3 regions of the Streptomyces sp. NPDC051041 genome follow, and region 2 is predicted to be linked to each of the others. Evidence: riboswitches for the same ligand, from Rfam matches in the RefSeq annotation. Region 2 holds a riboswitch; each other region holds the start of a gene.
The links. Region 2 has a riboswitch for cyclic di-AMP ahead of ACIBAI_RS03675 (transglycosylase SLT domain-containing protein). Riboswitches for the same ligand answer to the same signal wherever they lie in the genome.

Region 1: it holds a riboswitch for cyclic di-AMP, as region 2 does, so the genes downstream of both, ACIBAI_RS04645 (NlpC/P60 family protein) here and ACIBAI_RS03675 (transglycosylase SLT domain-containing protein) in region 2, are expected to answer to the same signal.
Region 3: it holds a riboswitch for cyclic di-AMP, as region 2 does, so the genes downstream of both, ACIBAI_RS17955 (peptidoglycan DD-metalloendopeptidase family protein) here and ACIBAI_RS03675 (transglycosylase SLT domain-containing protein) in region 2, are expected to answer to the same signal.

The regions. Positions count from the first base shown of each region.
Region 1 covers NZ_JBITFM010000002.1:292,866-297,406, reverse strand. The annotation lists gene pcrA (DNA helicase PcrA) at 1-2,122, opposite strand, end outside; cyclic di-AMP (ydaO/yuaA leader) riboswitch at 2,525-2,682, shown strand; gene ACIBAI_RS04645 (NlpC/P60 family protein) at 2,691-3,905, shown strand; gene ACIBAI_RS04640 (hypothetical protein) at 4,012-4,365, opposite strand.
Region 2 covers NZ_JBITFM010000002.1:97,846-102,386, reverse strand. The annotation lists gene ACIBAI_RS03685 (outer membrane lipoprotein carrier protein LolA) at 1-638, opposite strand, end outside; gene ACIBAI_RS03680 (polyprenyl synthetase family protein) at 945-1,955, opposite strand; cyclic di-AMP (ydaO/yuaA leader) riboswitch at 2,525-2,693, shown strand; gene ACIBAI_RS03675 (transglycosylase SLT domain-containing protein) at 2,696-3,172, shown strand; gene ACIBAI_RS03670 (HAD family hydrolase) at 3,191-4,003, opposite strand; gene ACIBAI_RS03665 (GNAT family N-acetyltransferase) at 4,288-4,541, shown strand, end outside.
Region 3 covers NZ_JBITFM010000010.1:102,046-106,586, forward strand. The annotation lists gene ACIBAI_RS17950 (alpha-galactosidase) at 1-1,343, shown strand, start outside; cyclic di-AMP (ydaO/yuaA leader) riboswitch at 1,649-1,813, shown strand; gene ACIBAI_RS17955 (peptidoglycan DD-metalloendopeptidase family protein) at 1,818-2,777, shown strand; gene ACIBAI_RS17960 (SGNH/GDSL hydrolase family protein) at 3,057-3,842, shown strand; gene ACIBAI_RS17965 (MBL fold metallo-hydrolase) at 4,249-4,541, shown strand, end outside.

The DNA.
Region 1 (4,541 bases), 200 kb from region 2:
CCTCCAGGAACCGCGACGGCGGGTTGTACGACGGCTGCCCCCACGCGCTGCGCATGGTCGACCGGGTGAGGTACAGCCGCTCCCGCGCACGCGTGATGCCGACGTACGCCAGGCGCCGCTCCTCCTCCAGTTCCTTGGTCTGGCCGAGGGCGCGCATGTGCGGGAAGACGCCGTCCTCCATGCCGGTCAGGAAGACGACCGGGAACTCCAGGCCCTTGGCGGTGTGCAGGGTCATCAGCGTGATGACGCCGTCGCCCTCCTCGTCGGGGATCTCGTCGGAGTCCGCGACGAGGGCCACCTGCTCCAGGAACTCGGCGAGGGTGCCCGGGTCGTCCTCGCCGCGGGCCTGCTCGAACTCCAGGGCCACGGCGGCGAGTTCCTGCAGGTTCTCGATCCGCGTCTCGTCCTGCGGGTCGGTGGAGGCCTGCAGCTCGGCGAGGTAGCCGGTGCGCTCCAGCACCGCCTCCAGCACGGTCGCCGGTCCCGCGCCGGACTCGACGACCGTGCGCAGCTCCTCCATCAGCGCGTTGAACCGCTTGACCGCGTTCGCGGAGCGCGCGGCCATGCCGTACGCCTCGTCGACGCGCTTGAGCGCCTGCGGGAAGCTGATCCTCTCGCGCTGGGCGAGGGCGTCGATCATGGCTTCCGCGCGGTCGCCGATGCCCCGCTTGGGGACGTTGAGGATGCGCCGCAGGGGCACGGAGTCCTCCGGGTTGGCCAGCACCCGCAGGTAGGCCAGGACGTCCCGGACCTCCTTGCGCTCGTAGAAGCGGACGCCGCCGACGACCTTGTAGGGCAGCCCGACGCGGATGAAGACCTCTTCGAAGACCCGGGACTGGGCGTTGGTGCGGTAGAAGACGGCGACGTCGCCCGCCTTCGCCTCGCCCGCGTCGGTCAGGCGGTCTATCTCGTCGGCGACGAACTGCGCCTCGTCGTGCTCGGTGTCGGCGACGTACCCGGTGATCAGGGAGCCCGCGCCCGCGTTGGTCCACAGGTTCTTGGGGCGGCGGGACTCGTTGCGCTCGATGACCGCGTTGGCCGCGCTCAGGATCGTCTGGGTGGAGCGGTAGTTCTGCTCCAGCAGGATCGTCGTGGCGTCCGGGTAATCCTCCTCGAACTGGAGGATGTTGCGGATGGTCGCGCCGCGGAAGGCGTAGATCGACTGGTCGGCGTCGCCCACCACGCACAGCTCTGCGGGGTCCTGGCCCTCGCCGGAGGGGCCCACCAGCTCGCGCACGAGGGCGTACTGGGCGTGGTTGGTGTCCTGGTACTCGTCGACCAGGACGTGGCGGAAGCGGCGGCGGTAGTGCTCGGCGACGTCCGGGAACGCGCGGAGCAGGTTGACCGTCGTCATGATCAGGTCGTCGAAGTCGAGGGCGTTGGCCTCGCGCAGCCGCGACTGGTACAGGGCGTAGGCCTGGGCGAGGGTCTTCTCAAAGCCGTCGGCGGCCTGCGCGGCGAAGTCCTCCTCGTCGATCAGCTCGTTCTTCAGGTTGCTGATCCTGGCGCTGAAGGACTTCGGCGGGAACCGCTTGGGGTCCAGGTCCAGGTCGCGGCAGACCAGGGCCATCAGACGCTTGGAGTCGGCGGCGTCGTAGATCGAGAACGAGGACGTGAAGCCGAGCTTCTTCGACTCGCGCCGCAGGATCCGCACGCAGGCGCTGTGGAAGGTCATCACCCACATCGCGTGCGCGCGCGGGCCGACGAGCTGCTCGACCCGCTCCTTCATCTCGCCGGCGGCCTTGTTGGTGAAGGTGATCGCGAGGATCTGGCCCGGGTGGACGCCCCGCTCGGCCAGCAGGTGGGCGATGCGGTGGGTGAGCACGCGGGTCTTGCCGGAGCCGGCGCCGGCCACGATGAGCAGCGGGGAGCCGGAGTGCACGACGGCGGCGCGCTGGTTGTCGTTCAGCCCCTCCAGGAGCGCGGCGGGGTCCACCACCGGGCGCGGGGCGCCGTCCCGGTAGTAGGCGTCCCGGTCCGGCGGCACGTCGAACTTCCCGCCGAACAGATCGTCCGGAATCGGCTCCGGTACGTGATCGTCCTCGGGCGGCGGGGGCTCTTCCGCAGGGCCGGGGGAGGCCTGGAGGTCCGCCAGGAAGCTGTCGTCAAAGAGGCTGCTCATCGCTCTCCGAGTCTAGGGCTCCCCACCGACAGCCCGCTGCCCGCCCGGGAACATCCCGCGGAACGGGCCTCGCCGGGCCGCGTCCGCGCGGGTCCGCCCGGCCCAGAGCCCGCCCGGGCGCCCGGGTTCCGGCCACGTTCCGGAGGCGCGGCCGCACCGACCGCGACCACCGCCGTCCGGTACGACGCGCGGACGCGCACCCCCTGCGGGAGCCGCCGCCCGGTCTGGTGCCCCACAGGCCGCGCCCGGCGGCTCACCCTGCGCGACCCCCGGACGAAGGTCACGAAAATGTATCGGGCATATCACCCGCCAACCTTCACAGCCGCCGCACGGGTTGGCTACCGTGCGGGCGGGCCGTACGACCCCCACCGGCGAACGTCGCCGGGTCGCGCGGCCTCCGCCGAGTCCGGCGCGCCCGCACGGCGGCCGAGCCGGGGACCCGACCGAGAACCCGGGGTGAATCGGCCCGCTCCGCCCCGCGGGGCAGGGCCGTAGGGCGGCCTTCCGGACCACCCGCCCGAACCCGACAGCCAACCCGGCAGGCGGAGCACGGAAGGAGTCGCCTCCCTTGGCGTCGCACCGCAAACCGCGCACCGCGGGCACCCGCGCAGCAGGCATACGGACCCCCGCCCTCGCCACGGCGGCCCTCGCCTCCGTGGCCCTGCTCCCCCAGACGGCCAACGCCGCCCCCTCGGACGACAGGCCGAGTCTCGAAGAGGTCGAGAAGAAGGTCGACGACCTGTACCGCCAGGCGGAGTCGGCCACCGACGAGTACAACGCGGCCAAGGAGAGGACCGCCGAGCAGCGCAAGCGCGTCGACGCCCTCCTCGACGACGTCGCCCGGCGCGCCCAGAAGCTCAACGAGGCACGCGAGGAACTGGGCTCCTACGCCGCCGCCCAGTACCGCACCGGCGCATCCGTGCCGGACACCGCGACCTTCCTGCTCGCGGACTCCCCGCAGGACTACTTCGACCAGAACCAGCTGATGAGCCGGCTCACCGGCCGGCAGAAGGAAGCGGTCGACGACTACTTCGCGCAGCAGTCGGAGACGATGAGGAAGCGTCAGGAGGCCACCGACAGCCTCGAAAAGCTCACCGACTCGCAGAACGACCTGAAGACGGCCAAGGCCACCGTCCAGCAGAAGCTCGCCGACGCGCGTGACCTGCTGTCGGAGCTGACCGCCGAGGAGAAGGCGCGGCTCGCGGCGATCGAGAAGCGCAAACAGGAGGAGGCCGACCGCAAGGCCGCGGAACTCGCCGAGCGGCAGGCCCGGGAACGGCAGCGGCAGGAGGAGGCCGCCCGGCGGCAGGAGAGCGGCTCATCGGGTTCCGGTTCGAGTGCGTCGCCGTCCGCGCCGGACTCGCCGTCCGCGCCGGACTCGCCGTCCGGGTCGGGCTCGTCGTCCGCGCCGGGCTCCTCCTACGGCACGAAGGCCGGGAAGGCGCTCGCCTTCGCCCGCGACCAGATCGGCAAGCCGTACGTCTGGGGCGCCACCGGCCCCGGGTCCTACGACTGCTCCGGCCTCACCCAGGCCGCCTGGAAGGCCGCCGGGGTCACCCTGCCCCGCACCACCTACGACCAGGTGAACGCGGGCACTACGGTCCCCCTCTCCCAGGCCCGACCCGGCGACCTGGTGTTCTTCTACGACGACGTCACCCACGTCGGCCTCTACATCGGCGACGGCATGATGATCCACGCCCCGAAGCCCGGCGCGTACGTCCGGGAGGAGTCGGTCTACTACGACGGCGAGTCGTCGATCCACAGCGTGGTGCGGCCGGCCTGACGGGCGGGGCCGCCCTCCCCGAACCTGTCCCGCGCGTGCGCGGCGCACGCCGCGCACGCGTGCGGCCGGGGCCCGTGGTCCGGGGGCCGGGCGGTCCCGGGCGGGCTCAGGTCCAGAGCACCGCGATGAAGACGTTCGCGGTGGTGAGGAGTCCCACCAGGCCGAACAGGCTCTTGTCCACCTTCTCCTCGTCCCGCTTCACGTAGACGAGACCGAGGATGACGATCAGCAGTGCCAGCTTCACGCCGATCTTGACGTTGTCGACGGACTGGTCGTCGGCCTGGTTGAGGCCGACCAGGATCACTCCGGTGACCAGCATCGTCAGCGCACCGTGCAGCATCGCCGGGCCGAAGCGGGCGGTGCCCTCGCCCATCGCCTTCACCTGGGTCAGGAAACCGCCCAGGAGCGCGGCGATGCCGATGATGTGCAGACCGACGAAGAGGTGGATGAGTACGTCCATGGGGCCGGAGCCTAGCCAGAGGCCCACGGGCCGTCCGACACCGGCCCGCCCCGCCCCCGTCCCGGTTGGGACCACCCCGGCGGCGCCTGCCCGTACGCACCTCCCGGTGCCTGCCACTGCTCCCCGCCCCGTCCGACACACCGATCATCACACTGGGTAAACAACGTGAACACAGA
Region 2 (4,541 bases):
CGCACGGTGCCGTCCACGGTCACGGACGTGGTGGCGTCGACCGCCGCCAGGGCCTTCTCGGCGAAGTCCCGGGGCGTGGCCGGAAGGCTCTTCTCCCGCTGCTCGCCCGCCCGGTCGGGCACGGTGCCGTGGTAGACCTCGTGGGAGGCGCTGTCGTAGGCCCAGACGTCGTCGCCGTTGTGGATCAGGCTGTACTCGGCGGCGTTCTCCAGCAGGGACAGCTTCTGCCGGTCGGGGCCGTCGACGGCGACCCGCAGCGTGTGCGTGCCGGAGGCCAGCTCGGTGAGCCTGGCCGACGGGTCGGCGGAGGAGCCCTCGCCGTCCGCCCGCGGGGCGCCGGCGAGCAGTCCGCTTCCCAGTCCGCCGAGGTCCGGCAGTCCCAGGTCGGTGGTGATCTTCACGGTGCCGGACAGCTGCTCCACGTCCGACTCGGCCACCTTCCGGACGAGTTGCTCGGCGGTGATCTCCGGGAGGTCGGGGTCGCCGGAGTCGGCGATCGCGGGGACGAGCCCGATCGTCGCGGCCGCCACCCCCATCACCGCGACCGGTACGACGTACCGTGCGGTCCTGCGCCGGCCGGAACGCCCGTCCCCGGCCTCCCCGGCGGTCGTGCTGTCGTCGGATTCGTACGGTGCCATGTGTGCCCTCCGTCGTCGGCGGCGGCCGGACCACTCCCGTTCGTCCACCCGTGGCCGCCATTCTCACCCGAATCGGTGAGGAGTGGTGATGTCCGTGGTGTCCATCCGACCAAATCGGCCACGCGGAATCGTCAGACCCGGGAGCCAACTCCCCGTACGCCTGCGGTATGACACCGGAGGACGACGCCTCCCCCCGACCCGTAGGGGTCGCGCGGGAGGACGCCGCCGAGCGGGGCGCGGGCCGGCGGCCGTCACGGCGGCGGCCCCGGGGCGGGCGGGGTACCGGGAGCCGTTCCGCGGGGCGGTTCAGCCCGCCCGGTGGACCACCGCGTCGCACAGTTCGGTCAGCGCCGTCTTCGCGTCGCACTCCGGCAGCGGCGCCAGCGCCGCGCGCGCCTCCTCGGCGTAGCGCACGGTGTCCCGGCGCGCCTGCTCCAGCGCCGGGTGGGCGCGCAGCAGCGTCAGGGCCTCGGCGTGCCGCGCGTCGTCGGTCAGGTCGGAGTCGAGCAGCTCGCACAGCGCGACGTCCTCGGCCCGCCCCAGGCGGGCCGCCCGCTCCCGCAGCCGCAGCACCGGCAGGGTGGGGATGCCCTCGCGCAGGTCCGTGCCCGGCGTCTTGCCCGACTCGTGCGAGTCGGAGGCGATGTCCAGCACGTCGTCCGCGAGCTGGAAGGCGACGCCGAGCCGCTCGCCGTACTGGGTGAGCACGTCCACGACCGTCTCGTCGGCGCCGGACATCATCGCGCCGAACCGGCAGGAGACCGCCACCAGCGATCCCGTCTTGCCGCCCAGCACGTCCAGGTAGTGCTCGACCGGGTCACGTCCGTCCCGCGGTCCCGCCGTCTCCAGGATCTGCCCGGTCACCAGGCGCTCGAACGCCTCCGCCTGCACCCGCACCGCCTCCGGGCCGAGGTCGGCCAGGATGTGCGAGGCCCGGGCGAAGAGGAAGTCGCCGGTGAGGACCGCCACCGAGTTGCCCCAGCGGGTGTTCGCGCTGGGCACCCCGCGCCGCACGGCGGCCTCGTCCATCACGTCGTCGTGGTACAGCGTGGCGAGGTGGGTCAGCTCCACGACCACAGCCGACGGCACGACGCCGGGCGCGTACGGGTCCCCGAACTGCGCCGCGAGCATCACCAGCAGCGGCCGGAACCGCTTCCCGCCCGCCCGCACCAGGTGCTGGGCGGCCTCGGTGATGAAGGGCACCGCGCTCTTGGTTGCCTCGAGCAACCCTTCCTCGACAGCCGCCAATCCGGCCTGGACATCGGCTTCCAGAGCCTGGTCCCGCACGCTCAGCCCGAACGGCCCGACGACGGTCACGAGGGGTCTCCTGTCTGCTGGTGTCTGCTGGCGATTACACGGTTTGTCGATAGGTCGCTGCCCTCACTCAAGTCAGCGTATCCGGTCACGTTTCGATCACCGATAGGGCCCACGGTTACAGCCCGGGCGATAAGGGACCAGGCCCGTCATGTTTTCGATCGGTTCATATGAGCGGACATGGAACGACATGGCGTGACCATCCTCACTCCGCGCGCGGCGGACGCGCCCGCCGCCGCCACCGGTGCGCCCGGCCCCCTCCCCATGCCTCCGCACCCGGCCCCACGACCGGTCCCTTACGAGCCAGTTGGCCATATTGCCCGTTTTGTCGGACTCTTCGGCCTCCGTGAGTTGGCTCACGCCCCGCCGCGCCGCGCCGCCCGCCCCCTCCCCTCCCCACCCCCCCGGCCCCGCAAGCGAGTTGCCCCTCGGCGCCCGCGAAGGATCAAGCACCCAAAACACCCCAGAACAAGGTCAACAGGAGCGTTCCGCGAATCCCGCACTTGTTCCGGACATGTGCTCTCGCATACGTTCCCGGCCTGTCGGGCGGACGCCGAATCCTGCCGCCGTCCGCGCCACCCACGACGAACTCACTCGCACGGCAGGAGCGGGGGACCCAGGTAAGCCGCCGCACCGGACGCACCGGTGCGGCTCGGGGTGAAGCCGTGCCCACGGGGACACGGCCGGGCACCTCCCGCCCGAACCCGACAGCTCACCTCGCAGGCGTAGGAGAGGAACCGACCATGCCTGCACGCGGCCACCGCCGTACCGCCCGCCTCGCCCGCACGCTCGCCCTCGCCGGCACGGGCGCCGCCGTACTCGCCCTTCCGCTCGTCGGCGCGACCAGCGCGTCCGCGGCCGCCACGACGACCGCCGCCACCACCACGGCCACGGCCTACCCGGACAACCTCGACGGCTGGATCCGGGAGGCGCTCGACATCATGGCGCAGAACGGGATCCCCGGCACGTACGACGGCATCCACCGCAACATCATGCGCGAGTCGTCCGGCAACCCGAACGCCGTCAACCTGTGGGACTCCAACGCCGCCGCGGGCACCCCCTCCAAGGGCCTGCTCCAGGTCATCGACCCGACCTTCCAGGCGTACCACGTGGCCGGCACCTCGTGGGACCCGTACGACCCGGTCGCGAACATCACCGCCGCCTGCAACTACGCGGCCCAGCGCTACGGCTCGATCGACAACGTCGCCGGGGCCTACTAGGCCCGCCGGGCCCTCCCCCTAAGCCGCACCGAACAGTCGCTCGAGGACGACGGCGACGCCGTCGTCCTCGTTCGACCGTGTGATCTCGTCGGCCACCGCCTTGAGGGCGGGATGGGCGTTGGCCATCGCGACGCCGTGGGCCGCCCAGCCGAACATGGGGATGTCGTTGGGCATGTCCCCGAAGGCGATCGTCCGCCACGGGCTGAGCCCCAGGTGCTCGGCGGCCAGCGCCAGGCCGGTCGCCTTGGTGACGCCGAGCGGCTGCAGCTCGACGGTCCCGGGCCCCGACATGGTGACCGTGGCGAGGGAGCCGACCACCGCGCGGGCCGTCGCCGCCAGCTCGTCGTCGGACAGCTCGGCATGGCGCAGCAGCACCTTGCTGATGGGCGCGCACCACAGGTCGTCGCGCCGTTCGACCCGCACCGCGGGCAGGGTCGGGTGCGGCATCCGGTAGCCGGGCTCGATCAGCGTGAGCCCGTCGACGCCGTCCTGGTCGACCGCGGCGTACACCTGCCCCACCTCGGCCTCGATCTTGCCGAGCGCGGTCTCGGCCAGCTCCCGGTCCAGGGTGACCGACCACAGCAGACGGTGCGCGCCGGCGTCGTACACCTGTGCGCCCTGCCCGCACACCGCGAGCCCCCCGCAGCCGAGGTCGTCCAGGAGCGGCCGCACCCTCGGCGCCGGGCGTCCCGTCACCACGAGGTGCTGCGCACCGGCCCGCGCCACCCGCGCGAGCGCGGCGCGCGACCGGTCGGAGAACGTGTCGTCGGCGCGCAGCAGCGTTCCGTCCAGGTCGGTGGCGACGAGTGAGAATGCGGTGAAGGGGGCCATGATCAGAGAATACGGACCGGGCGCCCCGCCGACGCGCCCGGAGCCGGACCGCCCCGCGGACCCCGGCGCCCGCGGGGCGTCGGAGACCGCCGGGGAACACGGCGCACAAGTGTCCGGAAGTCACCGCCTTCACCCCCCTTCACCGCCTACAGGTGGTTGTGGGCCTCTGCACCGGTTGGCAGCAGCATGGCCCGGTACCTACCGCCGGGGCGGCCCCGGGGGTACCTTCCTTGTGTCCGGGGGGACTTGATCGGGGGGTCAGGTTGAGCAGTGGACGCATTCGCGTGCTGGAGCCGGAGGAGCTCGGCGAGGGGGAGAAGGAGCACTGGCGGGAGCTGCGCGCCGCGTCGGGCGCGCCGCGCAACCCGTTCATGGAACCGGAGTTCACCGAGGCCGTGAGCCGGGTCCGCCCGCACGCGCGCGTGGCGGTGGTCTACGAGGGCGGCGAGGCGGCCGGTTTCCTGCCCCACGAGCGCGGGCCGCTGGGCCAGGGGCGGGCCGTCGGACTCGGGGTGTCGGACTGTCAGGGCGCGGTGCT
Region 3 (4,541 bases), on a different contig from region 2:
GCCACGACGACTCCGGCCTGCTGCGGCTGGCCGCCGGGGAGACCTTCACCACACCCGTCTTCGCCGGCCTGTGGAGCGACGGCGGCTTCGGCGGCGCGAGCCGCGCCTGGCACGCCTACCAGCGCGCGTACGTCGTCCCGGACGCGGACCGGGACCGGCCGGTGCTGTACAACTCCTGGGAGGCCACCGGGTTCGACATCTCCGAGGAGCAGCAGCGGGCGCTCGCGCGGCGGGCCGCGGAGCTGGGCGTCGAACTGTTCGTGGTCGACGACGGCTGGTTCGGCGCGCGCACCGGAGACCGGGCCGGCCTCGGCGACTGGACGCCCAACCCCGAGCGCTTTCCCCGCGGCCTGGCCCCGCTCGCCGCGTACGTGCACGGCCTCGGCATGCGGTTCGGCATCTGGGTCGAGCCCGAGATGGTCAACCCGGACAGCGACCTGTACCGCGCCCACCCGGACTGGGTGCAGCACCAGAAGGGCCGCAGACGGACGGAGTTCCGCCATCAGCTCGTCCTCAACCTCGCCCGCGAGGACGTCCGGGAGTACCTGTGGGAGCAGCTCGACGGGCTCCTCTCCAGCGCCCCGATCGACTACGTCAAGTGGGACTTCAACCGCTGCTTCACCGACGCGGGCTGGCCCGGCGACCCGTACCCGCAGCGGCTGTGGGTCGACCATGTGCGCGCCCTGTACGCGCTGCTGGACCGGCTGCGGGCGGCCCACCCGGGGGTCGCCTTCGAGTCCTGCTCGGGCGGCGGCGGCCGGATCGACCTCGGCGTGCTCGCCCGCACCGACCAGGTGTGGACCTCGGACAACACCGACCCGCTCGACCGGCTCGCCATCCAGGAGGGCTTCAGCCAGATCCACCCGGCCCGCGTGATGGCCGCCTGGGTCACCGACAGCCCGAACGCCATGCTCAACGGCCGGAAGAGCTCCTTGCGGTTCCGGTTCGTGAGCGCCATGGCCGGGGTGCTCGGCATCGGCGGCGACCTCACGAAGTGGACCGGGGAGGAGCTCGCCGAGGCCCGGGAGTGGGTGAGCCGCTACAAGGAGATCCGGCCCCTGGTGCAGCGCGGGGAGCTCCACCGGCTCAGGCCGCCCCGGGGCGGCCTGAGTGCCGTGCAGTACGTGCTCGGCGACGAGACCGCCGTCCTCGCCTGGCTCCAGGCGCAGCACCACGGCGAGCCCGTCCCGGCGCTCCGGCTGCGTGGCCTCGACCCGACAGCGTCGTACGAATGCCGTGAAACGGGCGAAGTGCACCGGGGGGCGGTGCTGCTGCACCACGGTCTGCGGACCGGGTTGCGGGGCGACCTCGATGCGACGGTCATCCACTTGCGTCGCCTCTGACCCTTCTGTCCGGATTGATGCTTTTGTTGTAACTCCCCCTGTGCTGAGGGGAGCTGGAGCGGCGTCACGTGAGGAGCGTCATACCCGTGACCGTCCGTTGCCCGTCATGTTCACGTAATTCGCATGGTCCACAAGGGATTTCGGGAAAGGAAACGATGCCGAAATCGACGGAGGGTGACCGGGAATTCCAGTAGTGGATCAAGTTGATCCGCAATTCCGCGCAACCTTCGCTTGTCCCTGTGCGTCCTGGTCGCTTACGTTCGCCACCGATCCGGACGGACGCCGAATCCTGCCGCCGACCGGAGCCCGCACACCCACCCACCCGTGTACGGCAGGAGCGGGGGACCCACAGGTACGACTGCCTGTTCCGGTTCCCGGACCAGGCTTGGGGTAAAGCCGCGCCCCTCGGCGCGACCGGACATCTCCAGTCCGCACCCGACAGCTCACCTCGCAGGCGCCGGAGAGGAATGCGCCATGCCCGCGAAGGGTAAGCACCGCCGCAGCAAGACCCAGCGTTTCACCCGTTCCATCGCCGTCGCCGGAACCGGCGGCGCCGCGCTCGCCCTCCCGCTCCTGGGAGCCACGGGTGCCCACGCCGCGCCCGCCCAGTCCGTTCCGGAAAAGGCCGTCCAGTCCCTGCCGGCCGCCGGGAAGACGACCGCGGACAAGGACACGGGCACGCGGACCTACACCGTGAAGGCCGGCGACTACCTCTCGAAGATCGCCGACGAGGAGAACGTCAGCGGCGGCTGGAAGAAGCTGTACGCGGACAACCGCGAGGCCGTCGGCGACGACCCGTCGCTGATCCATCCCGGCCTGAAGCTCGCGCTCGGCAAGAAGGCCGCGACGAGCGCCGCCGAGTCCTCCTCCCGGTCGGAGTCCCCCGAGTCCTCCGCGGCGAAGCCGTCGGCGCAGCCCGCGCAGCCCTCCGAGTCCACGCAGTCCGCCTCGTCGAAGCCCTCGTCGGAGGCGTCCCCCGAGCAGGACGCGGCCGCCGGGCAGTCCGCCGGCACCACGAACGCCTCCAGCGGCTACACCCTCCCGGTGAGCGGCGCCGGCGTCGGCACCGCCTACCGCGTGGCCGGCAGCATGTGGTCCAGCGGCTACCACACCGGTGTCGACTTCGTCGTCCCGACCGGCACCTCCCTCAAGGCGGTGGCCGCGGGCACGGTCGTCTCCGCGGGCTGGGGCGGCGCGTACGGCAACCAGGTCGTCATCAAGCTCGACGACGGCCACTACGCCCAGTACGCCCACCTGTCCTCGCTCTCGGTCTCGACCGGTCAGACCGTGACCGCCGGTCAGCAGGTCGGCCTGTCCGGCGCGACCGGCAACGTGACCGGGCCGCACCTGCACTTCGAGATCCGCACCACGCCGAACTACGGCTCGGACGTGGACCCGGTGGCCTACCTCCGCTCGCACGGCGTCTCCATCTGACGCCGGCCGGCACCGCCTGCCCGACGAGCCGCCGAAGGCCGGACCCCGATCCCCGGGTCCGGCCTTCGGCCTTTCGGTCCCCGGGTCCGGCCGCCGCGCCCCGGAAGCAGCGGGTCCGGGGCGCCAACGCCCCTGGACGAAGCCCTATTCCGGAGTTGGCCAACACTTTAGGAGTGGCTTATCTCACCGACCGTCAACCCCTCCTTACGGTCGCGTAGGTCACATTCCGCGGTGAATCATGGTCATGTGGCAGACGATTCGAAGAGTGACAGCAGATCAGTGATCGGGTCGTACGTTGCGGTGGGGGACAGCTTCACCGAGGGCGTCGGCGACCCCGGCCCCGACGGGGCGTTCGTCGGCTGGGCCGACCGGCTCGCCGTGCTGCTCGCGGACCTCAGGCCGGAAGGCGACTTCACCTACACCAACCTCGCCGTACGCGGCAAACTGCTCGACCAGATCGTGGCGGACCAGGTGCCGCGGGCCGTCGAACTGGCACCGGACCTGGTCTCGTTCTGCGCGGGGGGCAACGACATCATCCGGCCCGGCACCGACCCGGACGACGTGGCCGAGCGCTTCGAACGAGCGGTCGCCGCGCTCACCGAGGCGGCCGGCACCGTCATGGTGACGACCGGCTTCGACACCCGCGGGGTGCCCGTGCTCAAGCATCTGCGGGGCAAGATCGCCACGTACAACGGGCACGTGCGGGCCATCGCCGACCGGTACGGCTGTCCGGTGCTCGACCTGTGGTCGCTCCGGAGCGTCCAGGACCGCAGGGCCTGGGACGCCGACCGGCTGCACCTGTCGCCCGAGGGGCACACGCGCGTGGCGCTGCGCGCCGGACAGGTCCTCGGCCTGGAGGTGCCGGCCGACCCGGAGCAGCCCTGGCCGCCGCTGCCGCCGCGCGGCACCCTGGAGATCCGCCGGGACGACGTGCAGTGGGCGCGCGACTACCTGGTGCCGTGGATCGGGCGCCGGCTGCGCGGGGAGTCGTCCGGGGACCGGGTGACGGCGAAGGGGCGGCTGGCGCTGGAGGACATCAGGATGCGGATCGCTTCGGTGGCCTGAGCCGGGGCTGAGCAGGGGCGGGGCGGCCCGGGGTCTCCCGGGCCCGTGACCCGCCCGCAGACCCCCGGCCCCGGGGCGCAGGACGCGCGGTCCGGCCTTCCAGGTCCTCACCGAGCGGAGACCTCCGGCTCCGGGGGCGGAGGACTCCCGGCCCGCGGCCGTTTCGGCGGGCCGTCGCGCGAGCCGTGTCGCCGGCCGGGCGCGGACGGTACGGCCCCGCGCCCGGCCGGCGCTGCCGCCCGGCGGGCCCGCCGGGGAAGCGGCCGCCGCGGCGCCTCGCGCGGGCGCCCTCACGGACACCGCGCGGGCGGCCCGGACGCGGCAGCGGCGGGAACGGCGAAGCGGACCGGCGGGCCGACGGGGGCGGCCATAATGGAGGGCCTGATCGACCCCACCTGGAGGTACCGTGGCCGGTTTCCGTTCCCTGAACTCGGGGGTCAGCGCGCTGCGGCCCGCGGCCTTCGGTGTGGACCCGAGCGGGGAGCGCATGGCGCGCATCCGCAGATCGCCCCACTTCGCGAACGGGGTGTTCCAGAACCCCGGCGGCCCCACCCGGACCCGGCCCTCCGGCTCGGGGAAGGACCTCGCGAAGGTCTACCTCGACCGGGAGGCGCGCGCCCGCCGCGCCCCGCGGGGCGCCGTCCCGGTGCACGCCACCACGCTCGCCGACATATCCCGGCCCCCCGCCACCGGGCTGCG